DNA from 4 places in the Rhodoplanes sp. SY1 genome. Region 4 is predicted to be linked to each of the others. Evidence: riboswitches for the same ligand, from Rfam matches in the RefSeq annotation. Region 4 holds a riboswitch; each other region holds the start of a gene.
The links. Region 4 has a riboswitch for cobalamin ahead of ABTU92_RS21055 (energy-coupling factor ABC transporter permease). Riboswitches for the same ligand answer to the same signal wherever they lie in the genome.

Region 1: linked by a shared signal. The riboswitch ahead of ABTU92_RS03405 (cysteine-rich small domain-containing protein) and the one ahead of ABTU92_RS21055 (energy-coupling factor ABC transporter permease) in region 4 are both predicted to bind cobalamin.
Region 2: linked by a shared signal. The riboswitch ahead of ABTU92_RS17990 (FecCD family ABC transporter permease) and the one ahead of ABTU92_RS21055 (energy-coupling factor ABC transporter permease) in region 4 are both predicted to bind cobalamin.
Region 3: linked by a shared signal. The riboswitch ahead of ABTU92_RS16855 (TonB-dependent receptor) and the one ahead of ABTU92_RS21055 (energy-coupling factor ABC transporter permease) in region 4 are both predicted to bind cobalamin.

Annotation. Positions count from the first base shown of each region.
Region 1 is NZ_JBEOMB010000009.1:30,170-35,723, forward strand. It holds gene ABTU92_RS03395 (hypothetical protein) at 1-275, opposite strand, end outside; gene ABTU92_RS03400 (cobyric acid synthase) at 562-2,148, opposite strand; gene ABTU92_RS03405 (cysteine-rich small domain-containing protein) at 2,145-2,561, opposite strand; cobalamin riboswitch at 2,743-2,968, opposite strand; gene ABTU92_RS03410 (phosphopantetheine-binding protein) at 3,105-3,530, shown strand; gene ABTU92_RS03415 (MotA/TolQ/ExbB proton channel family protein) at 3,602-4,117, shown strand; gene ABTU92_RS03420 (DUF2149 domain-containing protein) at 4,114-4,542, shown strand; gene ABTU92_RS03425 (TonB-dependent receptor family protein) at 4,551-5,554, shown strand, end outside.
Region 2 is NZ_JBEOMB010000064.1:111,433-116,986, reverse strand. It holds gene ABTU92_RS18000 (FAD-linked oxidase C-terminal domain-containing protein) at 1-1,377, opposite strand, end outside; gene ABTU92_RS17995 (thioesterase family protein) at 1,480-1,989, shown strand; cobalamin riboswitch at 2,248-2,456, shown strand; gene ABTU92_RS17990 (FecCD family ABC transporter permease) at 2,554-3,588, shown strand; gene ABTU92_RS17985 (ABC transporter ATP-binding protein) at 3,585-4,364, shown strand; gene ABTU92_RS17980 (ABC transporter substrate-binding protein) at 4,646-5,455, shown strand; gene ABTU92_RS17975 (Na+/H+ antiporter subunit G) at 5,456-5,554, opposite strand, start outside.
Region 3 is NZ_JBEOMB010000061.1:6,499-12,052, reverse strand. It holds gene ABTU92_RS16855 (TonB-dependent receptor) at 1-1,996, opposite strand, end outside; cobalamin riboswitch at 2,183-2,390, opposite strand; gene cutA (divalent-cation tolerance protein CutA) at 2,618-2,953, opposite strand; gene ABTU92_RS16845 (NAD kinase) at 3,031-3,813, shown strand; gene ABTU92_RS16840 (response regulator) at 4,053-4,601, shown strand; gene ABTU92_RS16835 (Hpt domain-containing protein) at 4,615-5,325, shown strand; gene ABTU92_RS16830 (DUF2336 domain-containing protein) at 5,454-5,554, opposite strand, start outside.
Region 4 is NZ_JBEOMB010000089.1:1,838-7,391, reverse strand. It holds gene ABTU92_RS21075 (cobyric acid synthase) at 1-582, shown strand, start outside; gene ABTU92_RS21070 (energy-coupling factor ABC transporter ATP-binding protein) at 782-1,624, opposite strand; gene cbiQ (cobalt ECF transporter T component CbiQ) at 1,621-2,352, opposite strand; gene ABTU92_RS21060 (energy-coupling factor ABC transporter substrate-binding protein) at 2,336-2,638, opposite strand; gene ABTU92_RS21055 (energy-coupling factor ABC transporter permease) at 2,635-3,309, opposite strand; cobalamin riboswitch at 3,384-3,630, opposite strand; gene ABTU92_RS21050 (aminotransferase class I/II-fold pyridoxal phosphate-dependent enzyme) at 3,816-4,859, shown strand; gene tcuB (tricarballylate utilization 4Fe-4S protein TcuB) at 4,830-5,554, opposite strand, start outside.

The DNA.
Region 1 (5,554 bases), on a different contig from region 4:
AGCTCGCCTTCTTCCGCGACATCGCGGCGGCGCTGCGGCCCGGGGCACCGCTGGTCCTGATGGATCACGCGACCGTCGACACCGCGACCGCCGCGACGACCGCGACCGCCTATCGCCGCTGGGCGATCCGCGGCGGCGCCGTGGCGGCCGAGGCCGACGGCATGCTCGAGCGGATCGCCGGCAACTGGCATCCGATCGACGGCGGACGGCTCACATGCGTTCTCGCCGGCACGGGGTTCGAGCGGCCGACGACGTTCTTCCAGGCGCTCGGCCATGTCGGCGTGATCAGCCGCGCATCGGCACGCGAGAGGTCGGACCAAGCAGCATCGAGCGGCCCTCGCAAACCGCGCCCGCGAGCACGCGGCGACGGCGAGCCCGCGCCGGGCCGCCGGCAATCCGCAGATGCCGGACGACGAGCAGAGCGACACGCGCCGGCGCTGACGGCACCATTCTGCCGCGACGCGATAGCCCATGTCATCAGTGGACCTCCTCCGGAATGCAGAGACCGCAGTGTCGGAACGATCCGTCGATCGGCCGCCATAGCCCTCGCTACACCCGCAGTCAGCGGGCGAGCGCGAGGAGCGCGTCGAGATCGAGGTTCTCCTCGCAGTGGTCGGCGAGCGCCTCGATGGCCGCCTCGGTGCGCTGCGCGAAGTCGAGACCGGACGCCTGCGCCCCGACCGACCGGAGCCAGTGGCCGCGGAACGCATCGGCGCCGAACAGGCCGTGCACATAGGCGCCGGCGACGCGGCCGTCGGCCGACACGGCGCCCTCGGGCCGGGCGCGCCCTGCCCCGTCGTCCAGCATCAGCCACGGTCGTGACAGACCCGGCCCCGTGGTGCGCCCCATGTGCATCTCGTAGCCGGTGACGCGACAGCCGCTGAGGCGATCCACCGCGTCGATGTCGACGAGGCGCTTGTCGTCGCCGATCTCGGTCTCGACGTCGAGCAGGCCGAGGCCGGCCGTCTCGCCAGGCGCGCCCTCGATGCCCTGCGGGTCGCGCACCACGCGGCCGAGCATCTGGAAGCCGGCGCACAGGCCGATCACGCGGCCACCGCGGCGCGCATGAGCGAGAATGTCGATGTCCCAGCCCTCGCGGCGCAGCACGTCGAGATCCGTGCGTGTCGCCTTCGAGCCGGGCAGAATGATCACGTCGGTGTCGACCGGGATCGGATTGCCGGGCTGGACGAAACGCAGCGCGACGCCCGGCTCGGCGGCGAGCGGATCGAGGTCGTCGAAATTGGCGATGCGCGAGAGCCGCGGCACCGCGACGACGAGGCCCCGTCCGCCGAACTCGGCGGAGCGCTCCAGCGCGAGCGAGTCCTCCGCCGGCAGCCGGTCGGCGATCGGGAACCAGCGCAACACGCCGAGGAACGGCCAGCCGGTCTGCGCCGTGATGGTCTTGACGCCGGGATCGAACAGCGAGAAGTCGCCGCGGAACTTGTTGACGATGTATCCCACCACGCGGGCGCGGTCGGCCGGATCGAGCAGCGCGTGGCTGCCGACGAGCGCCGCCATGGTGCCGCCGCGGTCGATGTCGGAGAGAATCACGACCGGCAGGTCGGCTTTCTCGGCGAGGTGCATGTTGGTGATGTCGGAGCGGCGCAGGTAGATCTCCGCGCCCGAGCCGGCGCCCTCGACCAGCACCAGGTCGGCCTCGGCGCGCAGCCGGTCGAGTGAGTCGAGGATCGCCGGCATCATGCCGTGGCGCATGCGGTGATAGATGCGGGCCGGGCAGTTGCCGAGCACGCGCCCGCGCAGGACGACCTGCGAGCCGATGTCGGTCTGCGGCTTCAGCAGCACCGGGTTCATGTGAATCGACGGCGCCGCCTTGCAGGCGCGGGCCTGCAGATGCTGGGCCCGGCCGATCTCGCCGTAGATGATTTCTCCATCCGGTCCCGGGGGGAGATCGCTGTCGGCCGCGACGGCGGCGTTGTTGCTCATGTTCTGCGCCTTGAACGGCCGCACCACGAGGCCGCGGCGCGTGAAAGCGCGGCAGAGGCCGGCCACCACCATGCTCTTCCCGACATCCGAGGCGGTGCCCTGGATCATCAAGGAGCGGGCGCGGCGCGGCAGCGGCAATGCGGCGGGCGTGAAGGCGATGCGGGAGACGAGGCCGGCGATCTGGGCATTGACGTCGATGGTCATGATCTGGTCCGAGGAGGCTTCATCTGATAACGCCGCGTCTGCTCGTGTCCGTCCCAGACCACGGGCCGCTCGAGCCACTTCTGGATGAAATTCCAGGCGCCGCCGTAGCCGTTGTGCGGCAGGGTGCAATCCGAGCAGTCCTTGCGGCGGATCCCATTGCGATCGGTAAAGACCTTGTAAGGACCGGGACAACGGTAAGCGATCAAGGGGCAGTAGCAGAACAGGCAGTTGAACTGTCCGCGCACGCCCGTGTGGCAGGGCAGGAACGGACAGGCCGTGTTGGTGAAGCCCTTGAAGGCTTCGTTGGTGGTGGTGTCCTTCGGCTGCATGCGAGGCCCGAGCAACAGCGAGCGCAGCGGCGACGTCGTCACCAGCGCGAAATGCGCGGCAGAGGTTCTGCCGGCAAGCGACATCGCCCGCCGACGCGATGCGCCGCGGATGCGGATGACGATCGGCTTCGCTCGAACGGCAAGGCCGCACGGGCATTCGCGCCACCGACCGACCCGATGCCGATCGTGCGCGGACCGATCACGTGAAAAGCGGAATCAGAATTCGATGATCATTAGCGCTCCCCTTTCGACCCGCCGTCGAACGGAATGGACCAGCGTCTTCGGCCGGTCTCCTGGCTCACGGATCATGGTCTCCGATCACCTTCCCGGGACATGGCCTGATGGCGTCCCAGTGGCTCCGATCGGCGACGATCCGTCTACAGTTGCGGGGGCAGCTGCGGCATTGGCGAGACGCTCGTGTGACGAACGTTCGCCGGACCGCATTCCCGTTTCACCTCTCGACGAGAGGCACCGAAGACGCCTTCAAATGAGCACGAAGGCGGCCGGGGTGCAAGGCCGGGCTTTTCCGGAACTGCGAGACCGACGGCTCACGACCGCGCCGATCCGGCCGTCGCGATCAGCGCGCCATCACGGCATCCGCGCGGACGGAACAGCTGGAGACGATGTGTGCGGACGCCGAGTCCGGCGAGCTCGCCGCCGCTCACCGTCAACGGCAAGATCGACCGCCGCGCCCTGCCGGTGCTCGCCGCCGCGGCGCCGTCGGCAGGACCCGCGTCGCTGCTGGAACGCCGGATCGCCACCGTGTTCGGCCGACTGCTCGGCCGCGCCGACATCCCGCCAACTGAGAGCTTCTTCGAGCTGGGCGCCACCTCGGTGCTGCTCATCGAGGCGCACGGGCGGCTGCGCGACGAGCTGCGAAGGAATTGCCTGCTCCACGGCGTCCGGAGAGACGAGCAGGAGCCTTCGAAGCCGAGACAGAGCCGGTCGGGCTCTCCGGTCGCGATGCAGAAATATCACAGCGTCCGGGAGCTAACCCGGCAGGGCTCATCCGCTCTTGCAATCGCGCCGAGATTGTTACGATATAACATTTAATTCAGGATCGAGGCGCCGACCGTCGGAGACCCAAGGGCCGGACGGTCGGAAAGCGCCCGCGGAGTCGTGCCATGTCGTTCTTTACGCAGCTCTCCGAGCTGCTGCTGACCCCCGTCCAGCTCGCCATCCAGGCGCTGTTCCTGCTCTCGCTGTTCGAGAGCGGGCGGCTCGTCGTGCAATGGGCCTTGCGGTGGCGCGGCCGCCGCGGCTTCCGCACGCCCGCGGCCGGCGGCTTCGGGGCGCTCGGCGGCGGCTACCCGCTGGCGCGGCGCTATGCGGACGATCCGGCGCTGACGCTCGACGAGCTCGACGTCGCCGCCATGAAGCAGCTCGAGCTGATCCGGGTGGCGACCCGGGTGACGCCGATGCTCGGGCTGATCGCCACGCTGATCCCGATGGGGCCGGCGCTCGTCGCCCTCACCCGCAACGACGTCGCCCAGATGAGCGAGCTTCTGCGCTCGGCCTTTGCGGCCGTGGTGCTGGCGCTCGCCGCCGCCTGCTTGTGCTTCTGGATCGCCTCGGTGCGGCGGCGCTGGTGCGCCGAGGAGCTGGTCGCGGTGAAGCGGCGGATCGAGGCCCGGCCATGACGCTGCGCATTCTCGAAGAGGACGAGGAGCTCGACCCGATCCTCTCGGTGGTCAACCTGGTCGACGTGTTCCTGGTGATGATCGGCGCGCTGATGATGATCATCGCCGTCAACCCGCTCAACCCGTTCGCGTCCGAGACGGCCGTCGCGGTGAAGAACCCGGGCCGGCCCGACATGCAGATCGTCGTCAAGGACGGCGAGAAGATCGAGACCTACACGTCGACGCAGGAGATCGGCAGCGGCGAGGGCGTGCGGGCCGGCATCGCCTACCGGCTGAAGGACGGCTCCTTCGTCTACGTGCCCGAGACTGCGCCGTCCGGCGGCGCCCCGGCCGCGACGCCCGGCCGCCGGATGCCATCGGGCCCGGCCGCCCCGCGCGGCCCCCTCCCCTCGCCCCGCCCCGTTCCGCCATCGCCCTCGCCGTGAGGCCCGCCATGCGTATCGCCTGCATGTCCCTGAACGCCGTTCTCCTGTCCACGGTCGCGCTGCTGCCCGCAGCCGCTCTCGCCCAGACGGCCGAGCCGCCACCGGCGACGCCGGCGTCATCGGGCGCCACGAGCGGCGCCGGCGGCGCGGGCGCGAGCGAGCCGGTGCTGCTGGAGACCGTGGTGGTGACGGTGCCGAAGCCGCGCGTGACGCCGGCGCGGCCCGCCTCGGGAACGGCGCGCGGCCCCCGCAGCGGCAGCACCGCCACGGCCGTGCCGGTCGCGGGCACCGGCTCCGGCACGGCCGACGGGGCGGCGCAGACCCAGCCGGTCAACCCGCCACCCTATGCCTTGCAGGCGCGCCGCGCGCTGCGCCGCCCCGGCGCCGAGTCGGTGGTCTCGGTGACGCAGCAGGATCCCGGCACCAAGTCCAATCTCCGCCAGGTGCTCGACGAGGTGCCGGGCGTGCTGATCGGCCAGCGCGGCGGCGAGAACAGCCTCGGATCGATCTCGATCCGCGGCAGCGACACGTCGCAGGCCGGGCCGCGCGGCGGCCGCGGCGTGCGCGCCTTCGCCGACGGCGTGCCGCTCGGCCGGCTCGTCACCGGCGTCACGCTGCCGCTCCTCGATCTGAAATCGACCGACTACATCGAGGTCTATCGCGGCGCGAGCAGCCTGCGCTACGGCGCGCTCGCCACCGGCGGCGCCTTGAACCTCGTCTCCAAGACCGGCCGCACCGCGCCGGGCGCGACGATCTCCACGGCGGTCGGCAGCAACCGCTTCCGCGAGAGCCAGATCGAGCTCGGTGGCTTCAAGGACAAGTACGACTTCTACGTCCAGGTCAACGACCACTTCGACGGCGGCTACGAGTTCAACTCGCGCAACTACGCGCCGCGCTTCAGCGGCAATTTCGGCTGGCAGCCGACCGACAACATCGAGAACCGCACCTATGTGGCGATCGGCAAGAACCTGCAGGAGCTGCCGACCTCGGTGCCGCTGAGCCAGCTCTCGCG
Region 2 (5,554 bases), on a different contig from region 4:
CTTGATCGCCGCCATGGCGGCCAGCGCCGGGGCGCCGAGCTCGGCCTTCAGGTATTTCATCTTGCCCTGCCCGACGCCGTGCTCGCCCGTGCAGGTGCCGTCCATGGCGAGCGCGCGCTCGACCAGCCGCTCCAGCAGCGCCTTGGCGCGCTTGACCTCGTCGGCGTCGTCCATGTCGACCAAGAGGCCGAGATGGAAGTTGCCGTCGCCGACATGGCCGACGATCGGCGCGACGAGGTTCGACGCGGCGATGTCCTCCTGGGTCGCCACCACGCATTCGGCGAGGCGCGAGATCGGCACGCAGACGTCGCTCGCCACCGACTTGGTGCCGCGACGAAGCGCGCCGGCCGCCCAATAGGCGTCGTGCCGGGCCTGCCACAGCCGGGTGCGGTCCTCGGGCCGGGTCGCCCAGTCGAACGGCCCGCCGCCGTGCTCCTGCGCGATGTCGCCGAACTGCGCCGCCTGCTCGGCGACGCCGGCCTCGCTGCCGTGGAACTCGACCAGCAGCAGCGGGACCTCCGGCAGGTCGAGCTTCGAGTAGGCGTTGACGGCCTTCACCTGGAGCTGATCGAGCAGCTCGATGCGGGCGACCGGGATGCCGGTCTGGATCGTCGTGATCACTGTGTTGCAGGCCGCCTCGACGGTCGGGAACGGGCAGATGCCGCCGGCGATCGCCTCCGGGATGCCGTGCAGCTTCAGGGTCAGCTCGGTGATGATGCCGAGCGTTCCCTCCGAGCCGACGAACAGCCGGGTGAGGTCGTAGCCGGCGGCCGACTTCTTGGCCCGCGTGCCGGTGGTCATCAGCTCCCCGTTGGCCAGCACCACCTTCAGGGCGAGGGTGACGTCCTTCATGGTGCCGTAGCGCACCGCGTTGGTGCCCGAGCAGCGGGTCGCCGCCATGCCGCCGAGCGCCGCGTCGGCGCCGGGATCGAGCGGGAAGAAGAGGCCCTGGTCGCGCAGATACTCGTTGAGCTGCTTGCGGGTGACGCCGGGCTCGACCACCACGTCGAGATCCTCGGCATGGACGGCCAGCACCTTGTTCATGTCGCGGGTGTCGACGCAGATGCCGCCGAACGGCGCGTTGACCTGGCCTTCCAGCGACGTGCCGGTGCCGAACGGGACGATCGGAACGCCGGCGGCCGCGCAGATGCGCACGATCTTTTGAACATCGGCCGTGCATTGCGGAAACACGACGGCATCGGGCGCCTCGCTGGGCAGCCAGCTCGCCATGTTGCCGTGCTGCTCGCGGGTGGCCGCCGCCGTGGTGAGGAGGCTCGGGCCGAATTCCTGCGCCAGCGTGGCGATCACGGACTCGACGGCGGAACGCGACGGCCGGACCGAAGCCGGCGCCGCGGCCGGGTGGGCAAGCGAAGTCATGGACGGTCAAACGCCTTTTCGGGTGTGCGGTGCAGCGTCGCAAAGCGGACACGGGCTCGCGACTTCGTCATGATTCGCTGCCATACTGGATTTATGAACATCATGCTCGACCATGCCGACCTGAAGCCGGTGTTCTTCGCTCCGTTCGTCTCGTCCGTCATGCGGGTCGAGCCGGACTGGATCGACTACAACGGCCACCTCAACATGGCCTATTACAACGTGCTGTTCGATCGCGCCGCCGACGAGGTCCTGGCGCTGATCGGCGCCGGCACCGACTATGTCGACCGGCAGCGCCATTCGTATTACACGGCCGAGACCCACGTGCGCTACCTGCGGGAGCTGAAGGCCTCCGACGCGGTGCGCGCAACCTTCCAGCTCCTCGACCACGACGCCAAGCGGCTGCACTATTTCGAGCAGCTTTTCCACGCCGACGAAGGCTGGATGGCCGCCACCCTGGAGGTGATGGCCCTGCACGTCGACATGGACGCGGCCCGCGCCGCCCCGGCCCCGCCCCTGATCGCCGCCCGCCTCGCCGAGATGAAGGCCTCGCACGCCATGCTGCCCCGCCCCGAGGCGGCCGGCCGCCGCGTCGCCATGCCGGCGCGGGTGTAGGCGCAGAGGACTACTCGCCGTCCGACGTTCGCCGCGTCGTTACCTCTCCCCGCGTGCGGGGAGAGGTCGACATTCGCGCGCCCAGCGCGGATGTCGGGTGAGGGGGCGTCGCCGCGAGTCTCTGCTTTGCGGAAGCGCCCCCTCACCCGTCTCGCCGCTGCGCGGCGAGCCAACCTCTCCCTGCGCGCGGGGAGAGGGAACCCTCCCGGTGCCGCCAGCCTGCATCGAGCCGTTCTTGTGCCGGGCAACCCGCCGTGGTTTAACGCCGATGTCGTCGGTGCCTCCACCCGGAGGTGAAACGGGAACACGGTAAGGACGTCCTCCGATCCGGACACGTTCGAAACCGCGGCTGCCCCCGCAACTGTGAGCGGAGCTCCTCGTCCGAACGCCACTGGCCGCTGCGGCCGGGAAGGCGGACGAGACCTGATCCGCGAGCCAGGAGACCGGCCGGCGACAGGCACGTTCGGTCGACGGTGGGTCGACGGAGGATTCCCCTTGAAGCTGTCCGCCGCGGCCCGCTCCGCCGTCGCCGACCCGCTCGCGCAGCGGGACCGCTCGCGCGACATGGTACGTGAAAACACCGCCCGCGACGCATCCCGCCGTCGGGCATTGGTGATCCTCACGCTGTCGGCGCTGGTCGCCGTGCTGGTGCTGCTGTCGCTCGGTCTCGGCTCGGTGCGGCTGTCGCCCACCGAGGTCGCGACCGCGCTGTTCGGCGGCGGCAGCGAGGAGAGCCGCATCATCGTCCAGGAGATCCGGCTGCCGCGGGCGATCCTCGGCGTCGCGGTCGGCGCCGTGCTGGGCCTCGCCGGCGCCGCCCTGCAGGGGTTGCTGCGCAACCCGCTCGCCGCGCCGGAGCTGTTCGGTGCGCCCCAGGCGGCGGCCTTCGGGGCCGTGCTGGTGATCGCCACCGGGCTCGCCGACGTGCTCTCCTTCGCGCTGCCGCTCGCCGCCATCGCGGCCGCCTTCGTCTCGGTGTTCGTGCTGCTGGCCGTCGCCGGCCGCAATGCGAGCCTGCTGCTGCTGATCCTCGCCGGGCTCGCGCTCTCCGCGCTGGCCGGGGCCGGCACGGCGCTGACCATGAATCTGGCGAAAAATCCGTTCGCGGCGTTGGAGATCTCGTTCTGGCTGCTCGGCTCGCTGGAGGACCGCAGCATGCGCCACGTGGCACTGGCGCTGCCCTTCGTGCTCGCCGGCGGCGCGCTCCTGCTGTCGCAGCGCCACGCCTTCCGGGTGCTGAGCCTCGGCGAGGAGACGGCCGCGAGCCTCGGTGTCGACGTCGCCCGCACGCGGCTTCTCGTGATTCTCGGCGTGGCGCTCGGGGTCGGCGGCTCGGTCGCGGTGTCGGGCACGATCGGCTTCATCGGCCTCGTCGGGCCGCATCTCGCCCGCCCGCTGGTCGGCCCCGATCCGGCCCGCCTGCTGGTGCCCAGCGCGCTGCTGGGCGCCGCGCTGCTCACCGCCGCCGACATCGCGGTGCGGCTGCTGCCGGCCACCACCAGCGTGCGGGTCGGCGTGCTCACCGCGCTGATCGGCGTGCCGTTCTTCCTGTGGCTGATCGTGCGCGAGCGGCGCTCGCTCGGCGGAGGCGTGTCGTGACCGCGCCCTATCTGGTCGCCGAGGAACTGACGGTCGCGGTCGGCGGACGCGACGTGATCACGACCCTGTCGGTGGCGTTGCCGCGCGGACAGCTCGTCGCCCTGGTCGGCCCCAACGGTGCCGGCAAGACGACGCTGTTGCGCGGGCTCGCCGGCCTCGTGGCCTCGCGCGGGGAGCTGACGGTCGGCGGCGAGGCCGTGGCGTCGCTGGCGCCACGTGAGAGAGCGAAAAGGTTCGCGTACCTGCCGCAGGGGCACGTGGTGCACTGGCCGCTGCCGGTGCGCGACGTGGTCGCGCTCGGTCGTTATCCGCACGGCGCCGTCGATCCGGCGCGACTGTCGCGCGGCGACGCCGAGGCGGTGGCCCGCGCCATGCGGATCGCCGATCTCGACGCGCTCGCCGACCGTCCCGTCACCGCATTGTCCGGCGGCGAGAAGAGCCGCGTCGCGCTCGCCCGCATGCTGGCCGTCGAGGCGCCCGTGGTGCTGGCCGACGAGCCGGTCGCCTCGCTCGATCCCTATTATCAGCTCGAGGTGCTCGGCCTTCTGCAGCGCACCGCGCGCGCCGGCGCGCTCGTCCTCGTCGTGACGCACGATCTCGGCCTCGCGGCCCGCTTCGCCGACCGCGTGCTAGTGCTCGCCGCTGGCCGCCTGGTGATCGACGGCGCGCCCGAGGCGGCGCTCGGCGAAGGCCCGCTCGCCGACGTCTTCCGCATCACGGCCTGGCGCGGCGGCGCCGCCGACCAGCCGGTCGTGGTGCCATGGTCGGCGGTGTGATGCTGCTGCTCGGACATCGGCGCATGACTGCGTGGCTTTCCCCCCACCCCCGGCGCGCTCCGCGCGCCAAAGCCCTCCCCGCCATTCGCAAGGGCGAATGGGGGGAGGGGAGTCGATCGATCTCGACGGTCATCGGGCTGGGCGCCTCGGCTCCCCTCCTCCCATGTGCGCCAGCACATGGCGGGGAGGGGTCGGGGGTGGGGGGCCTGCAGCGTCTCCACAGCCTCCGTCGTTCATGGTCCGGAGCGGGTCTCGCAGCCTCGCTCCTCCTCGTCGCCCTCGTGCCGGCCGCCGCCGAGCCGCCGAAAAAAATCGTCTCCCTCAATCTGTGCACCGATCAGCTGCTGCTCAGCCTGGCCGATCCTGATCAGATCGCGGGCCTGAGCCCCTATGCGCGTGATCCGACACTGTCCTGGGCGGCCGCCGAGGCGGCGCGGTTCCCGATGATGTCGGGCGGCGCCGAGGATGCGATGATGCTCAAGCCCGATCTCGTCGTCGCCGGCCGCTTCGAGCGGCGGGCGACCCGCGAGCTCTTGGCGCGGCGCGGCCTGAGGGTCGCCGACTTCGACATCGTCCGCTCGATCGACGAGGCGAAGCGGCAGATCGCCCGGATGGGCGCGCTCGTCGGGCATCCGGAGCGTGCGGAGGCCCGGATCGCGGCGATCGACGCGGCGGTGGTGCGGCTGCGCGCGGTCGCGACCCGCAAGGGGCTGCGCGTGCTCGCGGTGTCGCGCCGCGGCTGGATTCCCGGCGCCGACAGTCTCACGAGCTCGCTCCTGGCGGAGGCAGGGCTGATCAATGCGGCATCCGAGATGGGCATCGCCACGGGCGGATTCGCGACGCTCGAGCAGATCGTCGCGACCAAGCCCGACCTCGTGCTGGTCGCCTCGGACCTGACGACGGCCGAGGACCAGGGCCAGGCCTTTCTGCTGCATCCGGCGCTGCAGCGCCTCTATCCGCCGGAGAAGCGCATCGTCATCCCCGAGATGCTGACGATCTGCGGCGGCCCGATGCTGGCGGCGGGGCTCGATCGTCTCGCCGAGGCGCTGGCGCGTGACGCGCCCGGCCACGACTCGCGCGTCGCGCCCTGATCAGCTCTCGCGGGCGTCGACGGAGGGTGGCGTCAGCGTCGCCCAGCCCGAGTCGGCCGCCGGCGGCAGCGCCTCCTGCGTGGCTTTGTCGCGAAGCAT
Region 3 (5,554 bases), on a different contig from region 4:
TCGGCTGGAGATTGCGGCTGTCGTTGTCCATGCGGCGCGAGCCGACGAAGCGCACGTCGCCGGTGAACACCAGGCGGCTGTCGAGGATGTTCCAGACGACGCCGACGCCCGCCGTGTTGCGCGCGACGAGCGGCACGTCGTTGCCGGCATAGACGCCCTCCCGGAACACGGCGCGCGTATAGGCATAGCTGCCCTTCAGCCGCACCGTGTCGGAGACCCGCATGGTCGCCAGCGCCTCGGAGCCGTAGCGCCGGGTCGGATCGAGATTCACGTTGGTGGTGGTGAACGGCGAGTAGAAGATCTCGTTCTCCAGAACCATGTCGTAGATGCTCCATTGCAGGAACATCGGGCCGGCCGTCACCTTCACGCCCGCCTCCCAGTCGCGCGAGGTCTGGGTCTTCAGCGCGAAATTGCTCGGCATGCCGTAGGGCGCGCTGCCGATGCGCTCGTCGACATTCGGCACCCGGAAGCTCTGCGCGGTACGGCCGAACAGCGTGAGCTGCTGGTTGAAGCGGTGCTCGATGCCGATGTGCCAGGCGCGGTTGGTCTGGGTGTCGTCGAGCGGGTTCGCCTGCACGACGGTCGGAAAGCCGAAGTAGAGATAGCCCGGTGCCGCCGCGTTCACGGCATCGCGCGCCGACAGCGAGGTCCGCTGCACGCGCCCGCCGACCGAGACGTCGGTCGTGGAGAACAGCGTCACCGTGTTCATCGTGTAGGCGGCGAGCGAGGTCTGGTCGAGATCGTACTGGTGCAGCGGCGCCGCACCCTCCGTCAGGGCGCGCGGCGACGAATAGTCGGTGTGATAGACGTCGACGCCGCTCAGCGACTTCAGCGGCAGGCCGAACGCCGTCGTGTCGACCTTGAGGCGCGGCGTCACCGACGAGGTGACGAGCGAGGACTCGAAATAGGACGTGTCGTAGGCGGAGCCGATCTGCTGCCGGCAGGCCGAGTTGTAGACGCCCGTGAAGGTGTCGAGGCAGGACGGGAAATAGGCCGCCTGCTGCTTGCGGACCCGCACGCCGCCGTCGACGATCAGCTCGGCGCCCGGCGTCAGGTCGTAGGTCACGCCGGTGGTCGCCGTCGCCTGCTGCTGGTTGGCGAAGTCCCACGGCGTGTTGGTGCCGCGGCGGTCGGTCGCGAGCTGATTCAGGCCGAGCGTCGGGTCGACGCGGCGGCCGGCCGGAAGCCCGAGCACCTGGTCGCTCAGCGTCGTGTTCAGATAGAAGCTGCCCCAGTCGCGGGTGTAGCGATAGTCGCCGCCGGCGTTGGTCTGATGATACTGGCCGTTGTCGCGATAGCCGTCGGAGCGCACCGCATTGGCATAGAGCGCCAGCGCGTGCGGCCCGCTCGACGCGAAGGCCGTGCCCCTGCCCTCGACCTGGTTGAACGAGCCGTAGGCGACCTCGGCGCGGGCGCCGTTCGGCCGTCCGGTCGCCTTCTTGGTGACGATGTTGATGACGCCGCCGACGGCGCCGTCGCCGTACAGCACGCCGCCGGAGTTGCCGCGCGTCACCTCGATGCGCTCGACCGCGTTGATCGGCACCGAGCCCCAGTCGAAGGTCTGCAGATCGGGCAGATCGACGCGGCGTCCGTCGATCAGGATCAGCGTGTTCTGGGCGCCGGTGGCGCCGAAGCCGCGGATGTCGACGGTGGCGCGCGCCCCGTTGACGCCGCCGTAGAGGTTCGAGACCTGGACACCGGGCTCGCGGGCCAGGATGCCCGGGATGGTCTGCTCGGGCGAGCGCTCGATCTCCTCGGCCGTGATCACGGTCGTGGACGCACCCGTGATTCCGAGCGCGCCGCCGGCGCCGCCGCCGAGGCGCGTCGCGGTGACGTAGAGGTCGGGCAGCGCGGTGTCGGTCGTCGCCGGCGCCTGCTGGGCCTGCACGTCACCGGCGAGCAGCAATGCGCTGCCGAGCAACGCCGTGCTGCCGAGCAGAACGGCGAGGCCGGCGGCGCGGGCCGCCCTAGCGCGGTTCGAATGGTCGTGGGTCATTCCTGTCGTCCTTCGCGAAAGGGTCATGCGGTTCGCGTTGCATGAGCCGACGCGAAAGACGCCCGTCCGGCCGTCCCGGCCGATCGGTGTCCAAACGCTTCACGAGACGAACGAGCATAGCGGTCCCCGCGCCGGTCACGGTGTCACCGCTGCGAAAGACCGCTCCGTATGGGGCTTCCCGCCCACCGGTTGGGTGACTGTGCGGGCAGGTCTCCTGGCTCGCGGGTCGTCGCTGCATCCGGCCTTCCCGGTTTCCCAGTGGCCACGGTGGATGCGGCTCGCCGCTCACAGTTGCGGGTCCAGCCACGGCTTCACGACCCTCGCGGGGCGCGTTCCGTGTTCCCTCTTTCCTCCCGGCGGTCGCCCGCCGGGAACCAGCACACCCGCACCTTCGGTCGCCCGCGCCCCGCGCGTCAATCGTGCAGGCCCCGACCCGAGTGCATTAGCCGGAGAAGTGTTGCGCGAAGCCCACACCCGGAAGAGTCATTCCGGGGCGTGTGCCGTGAGGCGCACGAACCCGGAATCCAACCAAGTCCTTCGGATTCGCCCGCTGGATTCCGGGTTCGCACCTTCGGTGCGCCCCGGAATGACGGCGTCCGGAGCATCCTGGAACACGGGTCTTCAGTCCTCGGCGTCGTCCGCCTTGGTCTCCGCCAGGAGCCAGCCGAGATAGGCCTGGTCGACGCTCTCGATCGGCAGCACCAGGATGGCCGGCGTCGTGTAGGAATGGCGCGCCTTGACGGCGGCCCGCACCGCCTCGGCGCGCGACGCCCGGGTCTTGATCAGCATCACGACCTCCTCGCCGCGCTCGATCGCGCCCTCCCAGCGATAGAGCGAGACCATGCCGGGCAGGATGTTGACGCAGGCGGCGAGCCGCGCCTCGACCAGCGCGCGTCCGGTCTCCTCCGCCTCGACAAGCCCCGGAAAGGTCGTATAGACGAACACCACCCGTTCCATCGCCACTCCTTCGCGTCGGCGGCGGTGCGGCGCCGGTATCGCACGAACCACCGAACGATCCGCCGCACGAGCCGCGCATGACCCATCTGCCTGCCGAGATCGAGCGGATCGCCTTCGTGGCGAGCCAGACCCCCGAGGCGACGGCGGCCCTCGCCCGGTTGACCCAGCGCTACGGCAATGTCGATCCGCACGAGGCCGACGTCATCGTCGCGCTCGGCGGCGACGGCCTGATGCTCAAGACCCTGCACGTCTTCATGAGCACCGGCAAGCCGATCTACGGCATGCATCGCGGCACCGTCGGCTTCCTGATGAACGAGTATCACGAGCACGGGCTGAAGGAGCGCCTGCACGACGCCGAGGCGACCGTGATCCACCCGCTGCTGATGCGCGCCCTCGACGTCGACGGAGGCGGCCACGAGCACCGCGCCATCAACGAGGTGTCGCTGTTCCGCCAGACCTACCAGGCGGCGCGGCTCGACGTGATGGTGGACGGCAAGATGCGGCTGCGCGAGCTCACGGCCGACGGCATCATGGTGGCGACGCCGGCCGGCTCGACGGCCTACAATCTTTCGACCGGCGGACCGATCATCCCGATCGGCTCGCCGCTGCTCGCACTGACCCCGATCAGCGCGTTCCGGCCGCGGCGCTGGCGCGGCGCGCTCCTGCCCGACAGCGCCGTGGTGACGATCGAGGTGCTGGAGGCCGACAAGCGGCCGGTCGCCGCCGTCGCCGATCACGACGAGGTGCGCTCGGTCAAGCACGTCGAGATCCGCATGGACCACGCGATCGAGATGCTGATGCTGTTCGACCCCGGCCACAATCTCGACGAGCGCATCCTGCGCGAGCAGTTCAGCCATTGAGGCGACGAGCTCCGTCATTCCGGGGCGCGCCCAAGGCGCGAACCCGGAATCCAGTGGCATGCACGGACTGCGGGGCTGGATTCCGGGTTCGCCGCTGCGCGGCGCCCCGGAATGACGTGCTCTGATATCGACAACCGAATGGCGTCCGCCCCCGCCCGGTTAACCTAAACCCTTCCTTAAAGCTTCGCGGGCAGGATCGAGCCTGATCCTTCAGGCATCGTGTCAGTCTCGCGTGAGCCATGGTCCGCATCGACTTCAACCGGCTGCGGTTTCTTCTGATCGACGACAACGCGCACATGCGTCGCATCCTGCGCACGCTGCTGCACGGCTTCGGCTCCCGCGAGGTCTACGAGGCCGAGGACGGCGCCGCCGGCCTCGAGGCGTTCACGCACAACATTCCGGACATCGTGATCACCGACTGGGCGATGCCGATCTTCGACGGGCTCGAGCTCACCCAGATGATCCGCCAGCCGGGCGCCAACGCCAACCCGTTCGTGCCGATCATCATGCTGACCGGCCATTCCGAGAAGAAGCGCGTGATGGCGGCGCGCGACTGCGGCGTGACGGAATTCCTGGTCAAGCCGATCTCGGCCAACGCGCTCTACCAGCGCATCTTGACCGTGGTCGTGAATCCGCGTCCCTTCATCAAGACCAAGACCTTCTTCGGCCCCGACCGGCGACGCCTGGTGAACCCGAACTATGTCGGCGTCGAGCGCCGCAAGGGCACGGCGAAGGCCGAGATCATCCCGCAGCAGGCGCTGCTGGAGCGGGTGAAGATCACCGAGTGAACAGGGTGACCCGATGACCTCCGGGCGAGGCGGCGGCAAGACCGGAAAGCCGACCGGAAAGCCGACCGGCAAGACGTCGGCTGGCGAGTCTTCCTCGAACAAGTCTTCCTCGAGCAAGTCTTCGTCGAGCAAGTCTTCGTCGAGCAAGACTCCGGACGCGCCGAAGGTGACCAATTACGGCGACCACGCCGTGATCGTGCCGAAGAATCTCCTGCGCAAGGCGTGGGCCCGCAATGCCGCGCCCGGCCTGCCCGATCCGGTCGCCGACGCCGAGCGGGCGCTCGCCGCCCTCTCCGGCGAGTTCGCCGGCTGGATGGACAACGAGTGCGAGCGCCTCGACGCGGCCCGCAAGGCCGTCAAGGCGAAGGGCTTCGACGCCGAGACCCGGCAGGCGCTCTATCACGCCGCGCACGACATCAAGGGCCAGGCCGCGACGCTCGGCTTTCCGCGCGCCGCCGCGGCGGCGGCGAGCCTGTGCCGGCTGATCGAGCGCACCATCGACAGTAAGCGCATCCCGCTCGCGCTGGTCGACCAGCATGTCGACGCCGTGCGGGCGATCGTGCGCGAGCACGGCACCGCGCGCGCCGAGGTCCTGGCCGACACGCTGTCGGCGAAGCTGCGCGAGATCGTCGACGAGCACCTTAAGAGCGAGAACGGCGGGCGCCTCCCCGACGACGACGAGGTGCTGAGCCCGCCGACCGTGCCGCGCAGCGACGGGCCTTGACCGTAGGGTGGGCATGGCGCGACGCGCCTTGCCCACGCGGTCTTCCTCCATCGGTCACCAGACAGCGGTCGTTTTCATCGACGTGAGACGGCGCGGGTAACGCGTTCCGCGTCGCCCGCCCTACGCCGCTACGCCGCGAGGCGAATCCGCATCAGGTCGGCGACCAGCTCCTGCTCGAGCTTCTCGCAGGCGATCAGCGCCTCTTCGCGCGCCGCCTCGGCGGCGAAGC
Region 4 (5,554 bases):
ATCCGCGATCTCGCGGCGCTGCGCGCGGTCGGCTGGGACGTCGACATTCTCGCGCATGTCCGTCGCGGCGGCCGGGTGCTCGGCCTGTGCGGCGGCTATCAGATGCTCGGCCGCGAGATCGCCGATCCGGACGGCGTCGAGGGACCGCCCGGCACGGCGGCCGGGCTCGGGCTGCTCGACGTGATCACGACGTTGACCGGCGACAAGTCGCTGGTCGCGGTGACGGGCCGCACCGTCGAAGACGGCGTGCCGCTCTCCGGCTACGAGATGCATATGGGCCGCACGACGGGTTCCGGCACGGCGCGGCCGCTGGTGCGGCTCGACGATCCGCAGGGCGACGCGCAGGATGGCGGCCGCGACGACGGCGCCGTCTCGCCGGACGGCCGCGTCGCCGGAACCTACGTCCACGGATTCTTCGCCGACGATCGCCAGCGCGCCGCCTGGCTCTCTCGCCTCGGCGCGCCCGTCGCGGAGCAGGGCGGCCTCGCCTACGAGGCGATGGTCGACGAGACCCTCGATGCGCTGGCGTCGCATCTCGAGGCGCATGTCGACATCGAGGCCCTGCTCGGGCTCGCGCGCTGATTTACCGATGCTCGGGCTCGTGCCCCGGACAAGGCGCGGCAGGCCGCAGGCCTGATGCGCCGCAGAGCCGGGGCCCAGGGGCGGCACGACGCGCGGCACGATCGGCGCTTCGGCTGATCGCCCCTGGGTCCCGGTTCGCGGCGCGGCGCGCCGCGCCCGGGACACGAGACCTCGGCCGAGGCAGCTCTCACGACCCCGGTCAGCTCTTCCGCCAGCTCCGCGCGACAAGCGCCAACACAGCCTCGCGGGTCTTCGGCAGCGGGTCGGTCGCGCCGAGAATGCCGGCCTCGCGGGCCGCGAGGCCCAGCGACAGGAGGAACGGCGACTCCAGCCCGGCCGCCGCCATGGCGGCGCGGTCGGCGAGAACCTCCTCGGCCGGCCCTTGGCGGAGCACCTTCCCGTCGGCGAACAGCGCGACGTCGTCGGCGAGCCGGTAGGCGAGGTCGACGTCGTGGGTCGCGAGCACCAGCGTCGCCCCGTCGGTGTGCAGCGCCTGCAGCGCGGCCAGGAGGCCGTCGCGCCCGGCGCGGTCGAGGCCCGAGGTCGGCTCGTCGAGCAGCAGCACCTCGGGCCGCATGGAGACGGCGCCGGCGATGGCGACGCGCTTCTTCTGGCCGAACGACAGCATGTGGGTCGGCCGTTCGGCGAGGTCGCCGATCCCCATCACGTGTAGCGCGTCGGCGACGCGTCGGCGCACCGCGTCGTCGGCGAGCCCGAGATTGAGCGGCCCGAACGAGACGTCCTCCTCGACCGAGGCGGCGAACAGCTGATCGTCGGCGTCCTGCAGCACCAGCCCGACGCGGCGGCGCCAGGCGGTCAGGTCGGCGCGGCCGTAACCGGCCGGTGCGCCGTCGAGCAGCACCCGGCCGCGCTGCGGCCGGAGCGTGCCGTTGAGGTGCAGGAGCAGCGTCGTCTTGCCGGCGCCGTTGGGGCCGAGAATGGCGAGACGTCGCCCGCGCCGGACGACGAGATCGAGGTCCGACAGGGCCGGACCACCGTCCCGATAGGCGTAGGTCAGAGCCTGGGCTTCGAGGAGATTCACCGCGCCCAAAGCCCCAGTCCGGCGACACCGGCTTCGATCGCGAGGACGAGCGCCAGCGCCGGCCATGACACGGCGGCGCGGCGCGACAGCACCCGCATCTCGCCGGTCCAGCCGCGCGCCGCGAGGCCGATCTCCAGGCGACGCGCCCGGTCGAGCGAGCGCGGCAGCAGGTTGGCGATCAGCCCGCCGAGCGAGCGCAGCCGGCGCCGGGCGCCGGCATGGCCGAGCCGGGCCGCCTGGGCCGTGTCCATGGCCAGCGCGGTCGTTCCGAGGAGAAACAGGAACCGGTACATCAGGAGGGCGATCTCGGCGATCTCGCCGGGCAGGCCGAGACGCCGCGCACCGGCGACCAGATCGGTCGCCGGCGTCGTCAGGGCGAGGAACAGGAGCGCCGTCACGCACGCCAGCGCGCGTGCCGTCGCTCCGGCTGCGGTCATGAGGCCGTCCGGGGCGAGGCCGATGCCGGCGGTGCCGACCTGCAGCGCGAGCGACAGCGATCCGATCAGCAGGAAGCCGAACGGTGCCGTCACGCAGGCGAGCCAGGTCCGCGGCGACACCCGCGCCCCGACGAGCGTCGCCACCGTCATCACGACGGCGGCCACCGGGGCGACCGGAAACGGCGGAAAGGCGAGGGCGAGCGCCATCATGCCGAAGGCCAGGACGGACTTCTCGGCGAGCGAACGCGTCCGCCAGCGGTTGAGATGGGCCGCCCTATCGACGGGGGACATCGTCGGACGCGGACGATCGGCCGTGCCTTCGGCCGATCACGTAGCCCAGCACGCCGGCGCCGAGCGCCGCCTGCAGGGCGAACAGCAGGCTCTGGATCTCGCCGTTGGGCGGCGTCCACAGCGGCTTGAACCACGGCTCGTAGCCGGGGCGCGCCTCGGCGATGGCGCTCACCGCCTGATCGTCCGTGCCCTTGAACTCGCCCTCGATGCCCGGCAGGAGCAGGGGCGCGGCGACGATGGCGGCCGCAAGCGCGATCAGCAGCCACGAGGTTCGCTTCGCGATCATCGTTCGGTCCCCCCGGCAAGGCCGCGCACGCCGTTCCGCATCCCGCCGAGGAGGCCCGGCGAGGCCGCGAGGGCGTTGATCACCACCACGGTCAAGAGGCCCTCGGCGATCGCCAGCGGGATTTGGGTGACGGCGAAGATGCCGCCGAACTTCGCCACGGCGCCGAGCACGCCCGAGCTCGCGTCCGGATAGGCGAGCGCGAGCTGCACCGAGGTCGTGAGATAGGTCGAGAGGTCGCCCAGCATGGCGGCGCAAAACACCGCGACGCTCGCCCCCAGGCCGAGCCGGGTGACGACCTGCCACACCGCCCAGCTCACCCACGGTCCGACGATGGCCATCGAGAACACGTTGGCGCCGAGCGTCGTCAGACCGCCATGGGCGAGCAGCAGCGCCTGGAAGACGAGCACGATCGTGCCGAGCACCGCCATCACGGCGGGGCCGAACAGGATCGCGCCGAGCCCGGTCCCGGTCGGGTGCGAGCACGAGCCGGTGACGCTCGGGATCTTCAGGGCCGACATGACGAACGTGAAGGCGCCGGCCGCGGCGAGCATCATCTTGGTTTGCGGCTCGTCCCGCAGGATGCGCCGAATCCGGACCGCCCCGGCGATCACGAAGGGGGCGGACACCGCAAACCAGCCGGCGGCATGCCCGACCGGCAGATAGCCTTCCATGATGTGCACGCGAACCCTCCCGCCGGTTGCGCATGCGCCTCGTCAGGCCCCGGAACACCCCGCCCGGAACCATTCGCGCACGCCACCTCGATGGCAGGTCTCCTGACTCGCGGCTCGGCGGCTCCCGCGCCGTCTTCCCGGCCGTCGCGCAGTCCCGATCGGAGGGGGAGACTGCGGCCAGTGACGAACTCGCGCGAAAGCCTCGCCGCTTACAGTTGCGGGGGCAGTTGCGGCCTGAGCGCCCGCGGGGCGCCGCACCGCATTCCCTTTTCACCTCGCGTCGAAGCAGCGGCGCGAGGAACCATCGCGGCGACATTAGGCGCACGGCGGGTGCCGGCGCAAGCATCGGACTGTCCGTTGTTGCCCGTACAGGTCGCGGCGCGGTCAGTCGATTGCACCGCGGCGGGCGGCGGGCTAAGCCTCGCCGGCCTCGACGGCCGCCAGCGGGATCGAAGTCCGCGGCGGACTCGGGCAGATCGATCTGAGACGACCGATTGGGCGGGCCGATGCAGCCGAGGAACGAGGCGATCCTGCGCGGGCACGGCGGGCGTGTCGACGAGGCCGAGCGGCTCTATCCGGACGCCCCGCCCCCGTGGATCGACCTGTCGACCGGGATCAATCCGCACGCCTATCCGGTGCCGGCGGTCGATCCCGAGGCGTATCGCCGGCTGCCGCTCGGCCGCGACCTCGACCGGCTGACCGATGCGGCGGCGGCGGCCTATGGCCGGCCGGCCGGCACGGCGCTGCTGCCGGTGCCGGGCAGCGAGCTCGCCATCCGGCTGCTGCCGGTGGTTCTCGGACCGAAGCTGCGGGTCGGCGTGGTAGGGCGCACCTACTCGTCGCATGCCGCCGCCTGGGAGGAGACCGGCGCCACGGTGCGGCCGCTGCCGGCGCTGCCGGACCCGGCCGCCCGCGACCTCGACGTCGTCGTGCTGGTGAACCCCAACAATCCGGACGGCGCGAGCGTTTCGCGCGCGGCGCTCCTCGGTTTCGCCGAGGCGTGGACTGCCGCCGGCCGCAAGCTGATCGTCGACGAAGCCTTCGCCGACGTTACGCCGGACCTGTCGCTGCTCGCCGCCGACCGGCTGCCGGACGGCGTGGTGGTGCTGCGCTCGCTCGGCAAGTTCTACGGCCTCGCCGGGCTGCGGGTGGGCTTCGTCGCGGTGGCGGAGCGGGCCGCGATGCCGTGGCGGCGGCGGCTCGGCGACTGGCCGGTGTCGGGTCCGGCCTGCGCGATCGCGGCCGCGGCGCTCCTCGACACGGCCTGGGCGACGGCGATGCGGGCGCGGCTCGCCACCGACCGCGCCCGACTCGAGGGGATGCTCGTGAGCGGCGGCCTGCGCATCCTCGGCGGCACCGATCTCTTCGTCCTCGCCGAAGGCCCGCCGGGTCGCGATCTCGTCGACGCCTTCGCGCATGCCGGCATTCTGGTGCGCGGCTTTCCCCATACACCGAACAGGTACCGGTTCGGCCTGCCGGCGGACGAGCTGGCCTTCGCGCGGCTCGCCGCCGCCTGCCGCTCACTCGCCGCCGCTGCGCCGGGGCGGTGAGGCGATGCGATCGATGGCGGCGCGCAGCAGCGCCGCCGCTCGGTAGGGTGCGTGCATCATCTTGCTCGCCGGCAGCACCAGGAAGAAGCCGGTGACGAGCCCGAGATGGAGCGTCAGCGTGACGCCCATCAGCACGGTCTCGCGCAACACCAGCACGGCGAGCCCGCTCGCCGCCACGAGCCCGAGCAGCACCAGGAAGACGAGGTTCAGCCGCGTCTCCCCCGGCTCGGTCGCCGCCGTGTCGGTGCGCAGCTCGACCGAAACGAGCCCGCCGATGCCGACCAGCATCAGGACGCCACCGATCGTGCCGGCGAGCACCGGCAGGCTGAAGACCGGGTAGGGCGCCGGTGCATCGGCGACGTGATGCCAGAGTGCCGCCGAGAGCGTCGACAGGATGGTCAGGGCGAAGCCGCCGACCATCACGTGATGCGCGATGCGCCGCTCGCGCGAAAAACGGCCGTCGACGTCGTTGCAGCCGGGGCCGCCGCCACCGAGATTGCTCAGCGTCACGATGTCGAAGAGCGCCGGCCACAGCGCCCGCTTGACGACCCGGGCGGAGACCGGCGGCGCGATCGCCCGCCAGAACGCCACCGTCGACGCCGTCATGGCGGCCACGGCCCAGACGAACGAGAGGCCGGCCGCCGTCGTCATCACGCCCCACGGCACGACCTGATAGAACGCCCCGCCGCCGCGAT